One region of the Anoxybacillus sp. ST70 genome, then DNA from elsewhere that is predicted to be linked to it. Evidence: riboswitches for the same ligand, from Rfam matches in the RefSeq annotation. Region 1 holds a riboswitch; the other holds the start of a gene.
What was found. A riboswitch is a leader RNA that binds a small molecule or an ion and turns the genes downstream of it on or off. The one in region 1 is predicted to bind cobalamin.
Positions count from the first base shown of each region.

Region 2: another riboswitch for cobalamin. It lies ahead of K1I43_RS02930 ((2Fe-2S) ferredoxin domain-containing protein); the one in region 1 lies ahead of metE (5-methyltetrahydropteroyltriglutamate--homocysteine S-methyltransferase).

Region 1 is NZ_JAHZOF010000011.1:44,488-52,641, forward strand. Features, by position in the region: gene K1I43_RS13265 (citrate synthase/methylcitrate synthase) at 1-898, opposite strand, end outside; partial or broken gene K1I43_RS13270 (IS1634 family transposase) at 1,176-1,358, shown strand; gene K1I43_RS15945 (helix-turn-helix domain-containing protein) at 1,830-2,129, shown strand; gene K1I43_RS15950 (winged helix-turn-helix domain-containing protein) at 2,223-2,345, shown strand; gene K1I43_RS13285 (IS630 family transposase) at 2,372-2,884, shown strand; gene K1I43_RS13290 (MFS transporter) at 2,940-4,118, opposite strand; partial or broken gene K1I43_RS13295 (ISL3 family transposase) at 4,178-4,578, opposite strand; cobalamin riboswitch at 4,887-5,076, shown strand; gene metE (5-methyltetrahydropteroyltriglutamate--homocysteine S-methyltransferase) at 5,218-7,494, shown strand; gene K1I43_RS13305 (acyl-CoA thioesterase) at 7,485-7,934, shown strand; gene glmS (glutamine--fructose-6-phosphate transaminase (isomerizing)) at 8,015-8,154, opposite strand, start outside.
Region 2 is NZ_JAHZOF010000001.1:555,049-563,202, forward strand. Features, by position in the region: gene K1I43_RS02900 (sirohydrochlorin chelatase) at 1-351, opposite strand, end outside; gene cobJ (precorrin-3B C(17)-methyltransferase) at 357-1,877, opposite strand; gene K1I43_RS02910 (energy-coupling factor ABC transporter ATP-binding protein) at 1,884-2,663, opposite strand; gene K1I43_RS02915 (CbiQ family ECF transporter T component) at 2,647-3,369, opposite strand; gene K1I43_RS02920 (energy-coupling factor ABC transporter substrate-binding protein) at 3,362-3,631, opposite strand; gene K1I43_RS02925 (energy-coupling factor ABC transporter permease) at 3,628-4,356, opposite strand; gene K1I43_RS02930 ((2Fe-2S) ferredoxin domain-containing protein) at 4,374-4,736, opposite strand; cobalamin riboswitch at 4,894-5,075, opposite strand; gene K1I43_RS02935 (LacI family DNA-binding transcriptional regulator) at 5,159-6,193, opposite strand; gene K1I43_RS02940 (glycoside hydrolase family 31 protein) at 6,211-8,154, opposite strand, start outside.

The sequences.
Region 1 (8,154 bases):
CAATTGCTTTCTCTTCTAATGCTATTGCAAGATCAAACCATTCATCCTCTCCAGATAAACTTTTTGCTACCTCCTTTAAAGCTTCTGCTCTTGGGTCTTTAGTTTTATAAATTCGATGTCCAAAACCCATAAGTTTTTCCCCATTCTCCAATTTTTTAATTATCCAAGGCTCTATATTATCTATCGAGCCAATTTCCTCTAACATTTCTATTACTGCTGATGGTGCACCACCATGTAGAGGTCCCTTCATTGCTCCTATTGCTACGCATATAGCAGAAATAAGTTCCGATTCCGTCGATGCTACTACCCTTGAAGAGAAAGTTGAAGCATTCATTCCATGTTCAATTGTTAAAATAAAGTAAGCAGAAAGTGCTTTCGTATGTGCGTTGTTTGGTTCTGTCCCGTTTAGCATATATAAATAATTTGCAATATGATCTAAATCCATGTTTGGTTCTATATATGTCTTACCGTTAACTTTTCTATACCAATATGCAATTATCGAAGGGATAATTGCTGTTAGCTGAATAGCCTGTTCTATTGTTGGAGGCCATTTGAATTTACTATCTCCTAGAGCAGAAATAGAGGTTCTTAAAACGCTCATGATATCCATATCTTTAGGTAGTAAGTCAAGAATATTCTTCAGATATTTAGGAATGACTCTATATTTTTTTAGTAGATCAGAGAACATAGTAAGTTCCTCTTCGTTAGGAAGGTAACCATACCAAATTAAAAATGCAACTTCTTCAAAAGAATGATTAAGTGCCAAATCCTTAGCCCAATAACCTCTATACACTAAATGTCCTTTTTCACCATCCACAAGACTAATTTTAGTTTCGGTAGCTACTACACCTTCTAATCCTTTGCTATAATTAATTGCACTTTTTTTGCCATAATTCATTACATTCATCTCCTTTTCATCCCCTTTATTTGTTATTTAATTTAATATTACCTTAATATTCAAAAAAAACGCAAATATTAAAAATTTATTATTTTCGTATTAAACTAAGTCCCGAGTTCGACAGTTTTGAGGCCATTTTAGGCAAATAGAAATGATCAAAATGATGTTATATCAAGGACTTCGTGATGCGGATCCTAGAAAAAAACTCTGAATTTCATAGGCACACGATTTATTAATTTATTTTTTAAAATGAACGGTTATACGTTATAATATAGGCATGTACATACGACGAGTAACACGCAAAAACAAAGATGGAACAACCGTTGCTTATCTCCAGCTTACTCACAACGAATGGGATCCAAAGGCCAAATATGCGAAAGCGAAGATGATTTATTCGTTTGGGCGCGAAGATGAAGTGGATCGCGCCGTCTTGGAGCGTCTGGCCAAAAGTAAGAGACGAATGTGAGCGTCGCTTGCTTGGACATTTTTCTTCAAAAAACGGTGACCTTTATCAACGTACGGAACCGACGATCAAACAAGCGCAACTCTTTACGGCTCTAGGGCTGGAGCCTCCTCCGAAGGTTCTAAGCCTCCATCCTTGCGCCTAGATACACGCCCGAAGTGTGCCCAAATGCCTCTCGTCCCTTTCGTATCAAGGGATGAGAGGCATTTTGTTTGCCTAGTCGCTGTCGAACTAGGGTAGAAGTCTCAGCGTACTTACTGTTACTTGCCATAGAGCCTCTTTGTACGAAAGATCCCCTGAAAAGTAACAATTATTCACACGAAACAAGGCTATCGTATACGATACCCTATATGAAGTGCACTCTTCTAACTATATACATGCACTTTAAAGCAATGACTTCTGTATGACCACCTTTTTCCATGGGTATACCGCTCCTAAATACCCACGTATAAAAGGAGCGGAAATGATATGAAACGTCTGAAAATCACAAATGATCACGGTTGGACACCTCGAACACTTCGGAAACAAGAACGGAAAATTAAAGATGCTTCTCTTCGTGTTCGAGTGACTGCCGTTCGCCTCGTCATGGAAGGGTTTCTTGGCAAAGATGTCGCAAAAATGGTCAATCTATGCCGCCAATCGGTTGCCCTCTACGTCGCACGCTTTAATGAAGGTGGGCTTGATCATTTGCTCGATCGTCGCTTGCCACCTGGTCGCGTGCCATTTCTGACGGAAGAACAACAACAGGAGATCAGACAACTGGTATGAACCACCACTCCTATGGATGTCGGGTGGGGCATTTCTTCATTATGGAACACACGTATATTGCAGTCCTACATCCAACAAACCTATGGTGTTTCGATGTCACGGGAAGGCATTCGGAAGTTGTTGCATCGTCTTCGCTTGTCATGGACACGCCCGACCTATAAGCTTGTCAAAGGCGATTCCGTACTTCAAGCGGTTAAAAAGAACTCGAGTTTATAAAAAAACGAATCACGGAAGAAATTGTTCTGCTTCATGTCGATGAGACGCATGTTCGCGCCTATCAAGCGCTTCGTACGACATGGGCAGAAGTAGGGAATCAAAAACAAGTGCCAAGCTACGGTCACCACGCTCACGTATCCATTTTTGGCGCAGTCGATGTGCAACAAGGCGATGTCGTGTTTCATCGCGCATCATCCGCCAATGCCGAAACGTTCCTTGACTTTTTACGCCTGTTAAAAGAGAAATATTCCGACCGATTCATCGTGCTTGTGTTGGACAATGCGCGTATTCATCATGCCAACATGGTGCAAACTTTCCTTCAAAGCGAAGAAGGCGGTGCGTTTCATTTTATTTTTCTGCCACCGTATTCCCCACATTTGAATCCGATTGAACGGTTGTGGAAGTGGCTGAAAGATGAAGTCATCGCTAACGTCTTGCATAAAGATCAAAACGATATTGCCCTGTCGATTACTCGGTTTGAACAACACGTCTTACAGCACCCAGATGAGGTGTTACGCCGCATCGGGTGTGCTGCGTAAACCAGAGATTAAAATGTCAATTTGGATGTATATATGATGGTCATGGATATTATTGTTAATCAACACACGTGGTCTTATCATGGATTTCAGGTACTACCCAATAAATAACAATTGCTGGGAATAGAAAAATGGCAGCTACCAAAAATGTTGTTTTTAGTCCAAATTTTACTGCAATAATTCCAAAGATAACACCAGATAAGATTTCTCCTAGGGCACCAACTCCTGAATTTAAAGAAAATAGAGTACTTTTGTAATTATCCGGGAAAAATTTATTTAAATAACTAATAACGATTGGATGTCTAACATCTTCAACTGCTAACAATATTGAAGTTGCGATTGCCCCTAACGGTTTGAAACCTATTGTTAATACTCCTACTAGTAGTAGGCTGACTGATTCTACAATTGTTAAAGATATATATGGATTTGTTTCTATTTTTTCCTCTAATTTCATTGTTATTTCTAAGAGAATGAAAGCGAATATTCCTGCTAGTGCAAAGATATAGCCTAGTCCGGTATCAGAAAAACCCATCTCATGGAGTAAGGGCTGCCAATATCTTGATACCATATCGTAAGTTAAAGCGGTAAAGAATCCAGATAATACAATTAACAATACTTTTCGTTTATGGAAAACTATTTTTAAACTTTGTTTTAAGATATTTAAAAATGACTCCTTAATATGTTCCTGTTCGTGTTCAATTTTAACTATAGGTACTTCAACAAAAATTGACATCCATATAAACAAGGTTGTATAAAGTGCTACTACGATAATAAATGGTAAGAACATATTATAAGAGTATAGGTAACCACTAATAATACTACCAACAACAATAAATGCAATGAGTATTTGAGTATTTTTCATTACTTCTTTCCCGAATCTCTCTTCTCCTACAACTCTACTCATCCAAGTTTCTAGTGATCCAGAGATGAGTGCATCTGATAAAGCCCATATAATCATAGCTAATATACAAATAATTAATGTATCAATGAAAGGAAAGAAAGCCCATGTTACAACGGAGAGAAAAAAAGAACCCGCAATTGAGAGTTTGATACCATATCGGTCCGCAAATGTTCCGGATGGTACTTCAAAAATTAACTTTGCTATTTCGAAAATTGTACCTAGCAATCCGATTTGTAGTAAATCATAACCTTGATCCACCAAGTAAAGAATCCATATAGGAGAAAATAATCCCATTGCAAGTCCTCTTAGAACTGCAAAAAATTGAATAGTACGCATACTTATACTCCTTTATTAATTATTTAGTTCATCACAAAAATATGTACTTGCACAAGCCATTAAAGTATGTTAGCTGTTTCTAACCAAACCCGCAATGCAAAACGTTGGATATTTCTGTATCCATATCCTCGATGTTTCATCAGCTTGATCGTGTTATTCATCCCCTCCATTTTCCATTCGAATAAGGCGATAAAATGCACGATATGATTTCGTCTGTTCGTTTGACGCGTGATTTTGTGATGGCACGCACAACCGAACAAGGACAAAACGAATACCCATGAATCCAAACCTCCAAACGTCGTTTCGCCTGCTGCTCGTCTCGGCTTTTGGACACATAGCGAAAATGTTGGAGCGATTGGTAGACAGACTTTCAGTCATCGCTTTCATTACACTATTCTCGTACGATTTGACGTTCTTCCTCCATCAGCTTCTCTGGACATTGTCTCAATAAACGACAAACCTTCTTTGTACTTATAAGGGAAAATCAGTAAATATCGTACACGGCGGCACAAGAAAATCCTCGGCTTTTCAAGTACCTATTGTAGTGATGAGCTAATTTGTTTTGTTTGAAATAATTTAATCTTATACATTTAAAACTTTAACAAAAAAATCAATACTTCTTAACATAAAATTATCAATAAAATATCAATATTAACTTAAAAGAAAAATATCCCCATTTATAATACCACATCTCTAAAAACAACGGGAAAAAATATTTCGGTTGAAAAAAACAAAAAGTTCGTTTATTCTGAATTTTATACAATAAAATAATAAGTTCACGCAACAGGTGGTTCACAGATGCTGTGAATCTTAAAAGGGAAGTTTGGTGAAAATCCAACACGGTCGCGCCACTGTGATGCAGAGTTGTTTATCACAATCCACTGTTTCATGCGAAATGGGAAGGAGATAAACAGCGATGAAGCTAAGTCAGGAGACCTGCCTGTTGTATGCACTTACGACCTACGCGTCATAGGGAGGAGTGAGGACATATGATCTTGAGGCACTTCATGTATCTCAATACGAGCTAGCTATGCCCTCCTTCTGCTTGGAAGAGGGCTTTTTCGCTTGATTGGGATATAAATAACTGGAGGTGCTTAACTTGTTCATCCGTAGTTCAAATGTAGGATATCCGCGCATTGGTGAGAAAAGAGAATGGAAAAAAGCGTTAGAATCTTTTTGGAATGGGCAAATCAACGAACAGCAATTCATAGAAACGATGGAACACATTCGACTTGATTCGATTCGTAAACAAGTAGAGAAAGGAATCGACCTCATTCCAATCGGGGATTTTTCTTTATACGATCACGTGTTAGATACAGCATTTATGTTCGGGTATATTCCAGAACGATTTCAACAAATAGACAATGCGCTCGAACAATATTTTGCGATGGCACGCGGCACAAATGGACAACATGCTTTGGAAATGACGAAATGGTTTAATACAAATTACCATTACATCGTGCCTGAAATCGGGCAAACGAAGCCGAAATTAGTAGAAAATCAGCTATTAAAAGAATACAAACTAATAAAAGAAACATTCCATATTGAAACAAAACCTGTATTGCTTGGACCGATTACATTTCTTTTGCTTTCTAAACAATACGAACGAAATGAGTGGCGCAAACATCTCGCCCAGTTAGTTCCAGTTTATGTGGAATTATTCAAACAACTAAGCGAAGCGGGCGTGTCATTAGTACAAATTGATGAACCGATTCTCGTTCAACATATAGATGACGATATAGTCGATGCATTTCGTGATGTATATGAAGTTTTTCATCACGATGTACCAAATATAAACCTTATTTTACAAACATATTTTGATAGCGTATCGCATTATCGTGAAATCGTTGCTTTACCTGTCGCAGGCATTGGGCTTGATTTCGTGCATGACGATGGCGAAAACGTCAAACATATAAACATACACGGATTTCCAAAAGATAAAATATTAGTTGCTGGGATTGTAGACGGTCGCAATGTATGGAAAAGCTCGCTTGCACAAAAAGCAACGCTCCTTCATCATTTAGCAGGCGTTGCTGAACAGCTCATCATTCAACCGTCTTGTAGCTTACTGCACGTCCCTGTCACGACAAAACATGAACATGCCTTGCCAACGGAGCTTGCTGGGGCTTTATCATTTGCCGATGAAAAATTAGATGAAATACGTATGCTTACAGAATATATGAAAGGAAACGCAACAATCGACGACCTAATCAAATACGATGAGCAAACAAACGCTTATTTCACTAAGTTCCGCCAACAACAAGAACAAACAAACGACATCACCACCGTTCCGTTAAGCCGAACACCTTACAACGAAAGAAAAAAAGCACAACAAGCACATTTGCAGCTTCCACTATTGCCGACAACGACGATTGGCAGCTTCCCGCAAACAAACGACGTGCGCCAAGCTCGGATGAGGTGGAAAAAAGGCGAATGGAACGATAACCAATACAAGTCGTTTATAAAGAAAGAAATTGCAAAATGGATCAAGATTCAAGAACAGCTACAGCTTGATGTACTTGTTCACGGCGAATTTGAACGCACAGATATGGTTGAATTTTTCGGTGAAAAATTACAAGGAATGGCATGCACAACAAACGGTTGGGTACAATCATACGGATCACGTTGTGTTCGTCCACCCATTATTTTTAGCCATATTGCCTATCAACAACCGATGACCGTAGAAGAAACCGTGTATGCTCAGTCGCTGACGAATAAACCTGTTAAAGGAATGCTGACAGGTCCTGTGACCATTTTAAACTGGTCGTTCGTTCGCGACGATATTTCACGAAAACATGTGCTGATGCAGCTCGCTCTCGCCATTCGTGAGGAAGTATTGCAGTTAGAAAAGGAAGGCATACGCATCATTCAAGTCGATGAGCCAGCGTTACGGGAAGGATTACCGCTCAAAAAAGAGAAACATGCATCATATTGGGAAGATGCCGTTATGGCGTTTCGTCTCGCTACCTCATCGGTGAAAGAGGAAACGCAAATTCATACACATATGTGCTATTCCCAGTTTGAACATATGATGCATATCATTGATGAGCTTGATGCGGATGTCATCTCCATTGAATCGTCGCGAAGCCACGGTGAACTTGTTTCATCATTTGAAACATATGAGTATCAAAAGGAAATTGGCTTAGGGGTGTATGACATTCATAGTCCGCGCATTCCGACAAAAGAAGAAATACGTGAGCAAATCGAACGGGCACTTCGCGTTCTTCGTCCAGAACAATTTTGGGTCAATCCCGATTGTGGATTAAAAACGCGAAAAGAAAAAGAAGCTATCGATGCACTCAAAGCGATGGTGGAAGCCGCACACGAATATCGCCAGCAACTCTTGGCTTATGGAGGGATGAAAGCATGGAAGTGAGCGTCGAGCAGTCGAAAACGATTCAAACACGGCTCGTATTGCCTTCTGATACGAACCATCTCGGCACGATTTTTGGCGGTACGGTTTTAGCGTATATTGATGAAATTGCGGCAATATCCGCCATGCGCCATGCGCGAAAAGCAGTCGTCACCGTTTCGATCGACAAAGTTGATTTCATTTCATCCGCGAAAGTAGGCGATATTTTAAAACTCGAAGCATTCGTCTACTCAACCGGACGCACATCCATGAAAGTATTCGTCAAAGTCGAAACAGAAGATTTATTTACAGGCGAACATCACTTAACAACCACATGCTTTTTAACAATGGTCGCCATCGATCAAAATAAAAAACCGACCCCTGTTCCGAAAGTCATCATTCGTGAACAGGAGGAACAAATCGTACAATTGTATCAGCAAAACAAACGAAACAATAAGGCATAAAATATTTACATGAAAAAACACACGTCCGATTACATACAGGTAATCTATGACGTGTGTTTTTTATTACTCAATTCTACGCTTTACTCCACCGTTACAGATTTCGCTAAGTTGCGCGGTTTGTCGACGTCGCAGCCACGGTGTAATGCTGCATAGTAAGCAATTAATTGCAATGGCACGACAGACACAAGCGGTGTGAGCATCGGATGAACGGCTGGGATGA
Region 2 (8,154 bases), on a different contig from region 1:
TAAACGATCTTGTAAAATAGTAAACGTTGCATCGTGAATGCCAAGCGGTCGTCCATACGTAAAAGAAACGTACGGATAGCGTTGTTTCGCTTCGTCAATGGCCGCCGGAATATGTAATTTCGAATGACCGGCCGGTAGCAAAATAATTGGAATGATGACGATATCTTTCGCCCCTTGTTCCACACAATGAGCAATGCCGTCAATAACCGATGGAACACCAAACTCTAAAAAACATGTATGCACATAAAACGTTTCATCGATTTGCGGACGGATCGTTTGTACAAACTGGCGAACTTGTTCGTTCCCCTCTTCATCGCGACTTCCGTGTCCAACAAACAAAACAGCTTTCATTTTTTTCACTCCCCACATGCAGCCGGCTCTACTTTCTTTGTTTGTCCGTAAACAAAGCTGCCGACTTCTTTTTTTCGTTCAAAAAATTTATGGAAACGTTCGTTTGCATATCCTTCTTCTTTGTATTGCTCAATAATGCGTGCAATCGTGGCAACAATGTCATCTGGATGAATGCCTTCTGCAACAAGCTGACCCGGATGAGCGTTTCTTCCCACTGTTTTTCCTCCTAAAAATAAATCAAACGCCCCTTTTCGATAAACGATGCCAATATCTTCATTGACTGCACCGTAACACGCCATGCCGCACCCATTAAATCCGAGACGTAACTCTTTTGGTAAAGACATCCCTCCAAATTGCTTGTACAACTGTTCTGCATAAGGAATGGCATCTTTTTTCTCCCCGTCGCAAAAATCGCACGCCTTCAACACAAGTACATCCCCAACTGGCGCAACCGTTAACCCTGCGGCTAAAAAAGATGCAATGACCTCATCTGGTCGCTCTGTTTCCATTGTCACCTTTAAATAATGATCCGGAGTATACACAATCGTTCCTCGTTCTCCAACGATGCGCGCAATATTCGTCATTTGTTGTGGTGTCAACGTTTTATTTGCCACTCCCGGGCTAATGGCTACTTCTAACCGTTCCATCTTTTTTGGAGACGTCACTTTTTCACACGCTTCTTCCGCTAATGTGCGCACGTTCGCTAGCGCCCATGGCTCCGCTTCTGGCCGTAACCGTTCATGCGGCTTTAACGGTTGAACGGCACTTGATAGCGTATATTTCCGTTCGTAACCACGCGGAGTAATAATCAAACCATCATGGATAAACGTAGAAGAGTTTCCGATAATGACCGTCGTCAACATGCCAATCTCGTGCTGTAACATATCTCCTAAATTTGTAATAACGACATGTTGTCGCTCGCGATACGCGCTTTTGACAAGTCCAACCGGCGTATTTGGTGAGCGATACGTTAATAAAATGCGCTGCGCTTCAACAATTTGTTGTGTACGTCGACCACTTTTTGGATTGTATAGCGCAATGACAAAATCCGCTGCAGCCGCCGCCTCAATTCTTTTCGCGATCATATGCCACGGAGTTAAATGATCGCTTAAACTAATCGTACATGCATCGTGCATAATCGGTGCTCCTAACAAAGCAGCGCAAGAATGAATCGCTGAAATACCTGGAATAATTTCTACCTCGACTCCTGTTTCTTTTTTCCATCCTTTTTCAATTAACACTTCATAAACGAGCCCCGCCATCCCATAAAGTCCTGCATCTCCGCTTGAAATGACAGCTACCTTTTTGCCGCGCTCCGCTTGCTTGATCGCCTCTTGAGCTCTACTGACTTCTTCCGTCATTCCGGTACAAATGACTTCTTTTCCATGAATGAGATCCATTACTAAATCAACATACGTTTTGTATCCGACAATGACGTCGCTTTCCTCTATCGCTTCACGCGCCCGTTTTGTCATATGATCAACACTTCCCGGTCCAAAGCCAACAACAAACAGTTTTCCCGCCATACATCTTCACCCCTTTTTCCATCGTTCAATCCATTGCGCGAATTGTTGTTCAGTATACGTTTTCTTCTCATACTCCCATATGCGTAAAAGAAGCGGTAATGGGAAATGAAGTTCACGAAATATATTCGTTTGTGTAAATACAAAGGCAGGTGTTCCGTGCAAAACGATGCGTCCGTCATGCATGACAAATACTTCGTCCGCCCACTGCCAAACAAAATCGAGATCATGTGTAATGACGACAAGCGTCGTGCCTGCTTCGTGCAACTCATTTAATTTGCTCACTAAGCGCTCGCTTTGTGAACAATCTAAATAAGCAGACGGCTCATCGACAATAAGTAAGCGAGGGTGCGGAGCTATGGCTACCGCAAGCGATAACCATTTTTTTTGTCCAAGACTTAAATGATGAATCGGTATATCTCTCCATTGTTGAAGTGAAAACTGCTCTATCACTTCATTCATCCGCTCGCGATTTGATTGCAAACTAATCGCTAATTCTTCTTCAATGGTCGGAGCTAAAAATTGGTGTTCTGGGTTTTGAAAAACGACGCCGACATGCTGGCGCAAATCATATCGCTGACGCCGATCTGCTACCTTTTTGCCTTCCCAATATACGTCTCCTTTCGTCGGACGGTAAATGCCGTTTGCATGAAGGAGCCATGTCGTTTTTCCACAACCGTTTTTCCCAATTAACGCATATTTTTTCCCACGCTCAATCGTAAGCGATACACCTTTTAATGCGGATACGCCGTTTCGGTACGTATAATGAACATCATGAAACGTTAACATATAAGACCTCCATCATAAGTAAAACAACAAACCATACACACGCTTCAATCACATATTTGCGCGGCAATTGTTCGTCCCCACAAATCGGAAAAATAAACGATACGTTCCGCGCCGCTTGTGCAATGATCGTCGCTTCGTAGTCGCGCATCGCTTGGCGAAACAGTTGTGCCACCGCAAGCGACGCGAGGCGCCAACTTCGTTCACCATTTTTTATTCGCACCGTCATAAACAATTGCATCGCTGCTTTTTCTAACACGAAAATGAAGCGATACGTCAATAACAGTAGCTCAATAAATGCTTTAGGGACGTGCCACCTGCTTAACCCATGGACAATGCGAAAAAATGGTGTTGTGATTGCGAGAAAAAAGAGGGCAAATGAACTTGCCAATGCTCGCAAGCAAATCGTCGCCGCTTCCGCCATATTTTCGCTGACAAAATGAATCGTCTGATCAACCGTAAAAAGAAGCGGAACACAACTTCCGATCACGACAAGCACGATGATGACAAAAAAGCGAACACAAACACGCCAAGGCAAGCGCGCATGATAAAGAAGCCAACTAAACAACCAAACGACGATGATACAGCGAACGACATTCGTTCCACATAATGCCCATATGAGCCAGACAAATGTCAGCGTCAGTTTAAAAGTGATATTTAGTTTAGCAAGCTCGTTTCGGTAAGCCCATTCATCAAGCCAACTAACCATTTCGCTTTCGCCCTTTATATAGCCCGATAATATATCCAATGACTCCAGCACCAAGCGCTGCTTGTAATGAAAATAGCAACGTTTCCACCTCACCGCCTGGCGGCTCAAATAAAACATCAAACCACGGTTCATAATGCGGAGCGATTTGTTGAATCATTTCTTCTGCAAGCGTATCAGCCCCAGCGAACTCTGTATTTTTCACAATAAATAGCGGCAGCACGATCAACAGAGCGGCAATGAACAACAATAGACGATTGCTCATTTAAAAAACACTCCTCTCTCCTCTAACACATCTAACTCTCGCTTCGAGTACGTATGCAAAAAGTTCCATACAACAACGGTAAGAAGTCCTTCCGTAATCGCAAGCGGAACTTGTGTCAGTGCAAAAATGGAAGCGAATTTCAAAAATGCGCCCCATACGCCGCTTGTCACATCTGGAAATGCTAGGGCGAGCTGAAACGACGTCATAACGTATGTTGCCAAATCAGCCATCATCGCTGCTAAAAAGACGGATATACGCACGGATATTCCACACTTTTTACATATAACAAACAAACCGTACGCAACGAGCGGACCAACAACAGCCATAGAAAAAGCATTCGCCCCTAGCGTCGTCAAACCTCCATGCGCCAGCAAAAGCGCTTGAAATAATAGCACTGCTGTACCGATGACCGTCATAATAAACGGTCCAAATAAAAGCGCACCAAGTCCTGTCCCAGTCGGATGCGAGCTACTTCCCGTCACCGATGGAATTTTTAATGCCGAGAGAACGAATGTAAACGCCGTCGCGAACGCAAGAAGTAGTTTCACCTCCGGCTTTTGTTTCATCAAATGTGAAACATGGCGCATGCCAACAAAGAAAAATGGCAAAAAGAGTAACCACCAAACGAGCGCCCAATGCCAAGGTAAAAATCCTTCCATAATATGCATCGCATATGCAGATGGAGAAAGGGCGAAAAGAATGTACACAGCAATACAAATCGTCATCCACCATGTTTTTTTTCTCACTTTTCTTTCCCCCTTGTCGCCTGACTATATTTCGGCATCTTAAAATTTTCATCATATGTGTACGTCACGTAATCACATAACATGTCGCCATCACGTATATGTTTTCGGACAATGTCCCGTGCAACGTGCTCATCGATCGTACGATACCAAACACCTTCTGGATACACGATAACAACACACGCATCTTCACAGCGACCATTGCACCTCGTTCGCGTCGTATGCACGTCGGCATGTAGTTGAAGTTGATCAATTTCATCACGAATGGCTTGCGTCACCTCCTCTCCTCCCTTTCGCATGCAGCTCCCTCCGTTGCAAATGAGCACATGATGCTTCGTTCCTTGCAAATTCCACGTCGCCATATATCTTCGCTCCTTTTATCAAAAATAAAAAAAGCACCCCTAGGCAGAGGTGCAGAAAAAACGAAAGATTCAAAAAATAGAGCATACGCCATCTAAGCATACATCATCGCTATAACGTCCATCGTTCCCGCACGTCTACCTATATTCCCGTAGGCAGCCGACGTATCGCAAGCAGGCAGGTCTCCTGGCTTAGGTTCATCATTTCGCTGCGCCTTCCCAAAAAATCAGTGGCACGTTGCAACGAAACTCCCCATCACAGTGGCGGGTACCGCGACGGCTTTGCACCGTTCTTCCCTTTTCAGCATACGTTTGTATGCACCGTACTTGCTCATCGTATATGCGTTTTCAAAGAACATGATGTTAATCATATGATACACCATTTTTTTCTTCTTGCCTATCCTGTTTACGAAAAAAGCACCTTCTTATTCAGAAGGCGCTTTGTAGTAATCGCACGAAAATCGTTTCACGAGCGTATGTGGAATGATAATTCGTTTAATCGGCTCATTCGGATTTTCGATTTGTTGTATTAAATTTCTTGCCGCTTCAAAGCCAAGTTGGAAAATGTTAATGTCTACCGACGTTAACGGCGGACGGGAAATTTCCGATAAAAGGACGTTGTTAAAGCTGACGATCGATAAATCCGTTGGCACGCTTAAGCCCATTTCTGCAAGCGTATTTAAGACACCGAGCGCCATTAAATCGTCGGCGACAACGAGCGCAGTTGGCGGCTCAGCGAGTGAAAGCAGCTCTTTCATCGCCTCTTGTCCGCCTTCTTTTAAAAACTCTTCATGTACAATGTAATCTTTTCGATACGTCAGCCCTGCCGATTTTAACGCTTTTTCATATCCGCGCAAACGATCCATCGTCACAATGAGATTGACGTTTCCGCCGACAAAAGCGATGCGCTCATGACCGAGTTCAATTAAATATTCTGTCGCCTCGCGCGCCGCGCGCACGTTATCGTTATCGACATGTGTAATTTCCTCCGCTTTTTTATGCGGTTTCCCGATGACGACAAACGGCACGTCTTCTTTTTGCAAATACGCCATAATTTTATCGTTCGCACGCGAATACAGCAAAATGACTCCATCGACGCGCTTTCCTTGTACCATATGCACGACGCCATCGTAAATTTCCGCTTCCGTTTCCCCCGTCGATAACTGCAGCGCATATTGACGATCGTGCACCGCTTTACTGATGCCGCGAATGACTTCTGGGAAAAACGGGTTTTGAAACGCCTTATCCGCTGAGCTTGGCATAATTAAGCCGATGACTTGCGTCGACTTATTTGCTAAGCTGCGCGCGATAAAATTCGGATGATAGCCAAGCTCTTTCATCGCCTCGCGCACTTTTTTCTTCGTTTTCTCGCTAATGCGCGGGCTATCTGCGATGACACGTGAAACAGTCGATGGTGCGACATTCGCTCGCTTCGCTACATCTTTAATTGTTACTGTCATAAAAAATCCCCCATCTCTTACAAAACAATTGCCGCTTCCTCTACCGCTCGTTGTTCACCGTTTACAACAACCGTTAACGGTACGTCTCCAACGAACACGACACGCAACTGCCAAGTTGGTTCGTACGCCCCTTCTGTTTCTACTTCGAAATGAACGGTATCATCCAAAAACGTCGCACGAATATGCATGTGTACATATTCGCCTTTTTCATACGCAAACGTCGTACCGTCATCATCGTAAAGCGTATATATCGATGTTCCTTCCTTCATTGTATACACATATAACGTCAACTGTTCATCCTCAATGAACGTCGATGGCTTCACTTTCGCGTGAGCAATCATTGCCCCTTCCTTCACGTATATTGGCAAACGATCAAGCGGGGCTTCAACGATGTATCTTCGTCCACCTTCAAATCGCTCTTTCGTCCAATAATCGATCCAGCGTCCTTCTGGAAAATAAACGATGCGATGTTTCGTATATGGGCGAACGATCGGTGCGACCATCACTTGTTCCCCGACCATAAACTGATCCGATATATTCCACGTTTCTTCATCGTTCGGATATTCCATCATGAGCGGACGCATCATCGGCACACCTGTTTTATGCGCTTCAAAACATAACGTATATAAATGTGGAAGCCATTCATAACGCAATTCAATATATCGTTTAATCATTTGTTCATACCGTTCCCCAAATGCCCACGGTTCTTGCCGCGCAAAACCGATCGCACAATGGTTGCGAAAATATGGGAAAAAGGCGCCGACTTGCGTCCAACGAACGAGCAACTCCCCATTCGTATCATGCGCAAAGCCACCGACATCCGCCCCGCAAAATGCAACAGCGGACACACTTAAGTTTAAACACATCGGCAACGAAAGCTCAACATGTTCCCAAAAACTGCGGTTATCGCCCGTCCATACCGCTGCATAGCGATGAATGCCGGAAAACCCTGCGCGCGTCAATACGAACGGACGTTTTCCTTTCAATTGCTTTTTCAATCCGTGATATGTCGCCTCTGTCATCATCATGCCATATACGTTATGCACTTGACGATGCGTTTTCCAGCCGTCATGAACAACGTGTTCGTCGATCGTTTTCGTTTCATTAAACACGGACGGCTCATTCATATCGTTCCAAATCCCTTCTATGCCGATGTTTGTATAAAACGCGTGTTGTTCCCCCCACCACTTTCGCACTTTTTTCTTTAAAAAGTCTGGGAACACGCTCGTCCCCGGCCAAACGTCTCCTTTGTATAACGTTCCATCTGCATATTTACAAAAATAATCTTTTTGCACCCCATCGCGATACGTCTCGTATTCCGCATCGACTTTCACGCCCGGATCTACAATCGGAACGATATGAACCCCTTGTTCTTTCGCATATTGAACGAGCGATTGCGGATGTGGAAATCGTTTTTGATCAAATGTAAACACACGATACTCATCCATATAATGAATATCTAAATACACCGCATCAAGCGGAATTTGTTTCGTGCGAAACGTATGAATTAATTCGCGCACTTCTTGTTCCGTTTCATAACTATAACGCGATTGATGATACCCAAGCACCCATTTAGGCGGCAGCGGCATGCGACCAATGAGGTGCGTATATTGCGTTAACACATCTTTCGGATGCGGCCCAGCAAACACATAATAATCGAGCGCTCCCCCATCTGATGTAAATGTGTAAAACGATTCATGACGTAAATCAAACGTCGTTTTATACGTATGGTCAAAAAAGATGCCGTGCGCATGTCCGTTTTTTAACACCATCATGTACGGATGTGATTGATATAGCGGATCTGTTTCTAAATTGTGTGGCGCATACACGTCTGTATTCCACATCGTCCATACTTCGCCACGCTTATTTAATACACCCGTTTTCTCTCCTAAACCGTATACGACATCTGTCGGAGCGAGCGCATGTGTACAACGCATGCGCCCTTTCGCTTCAAAACATAC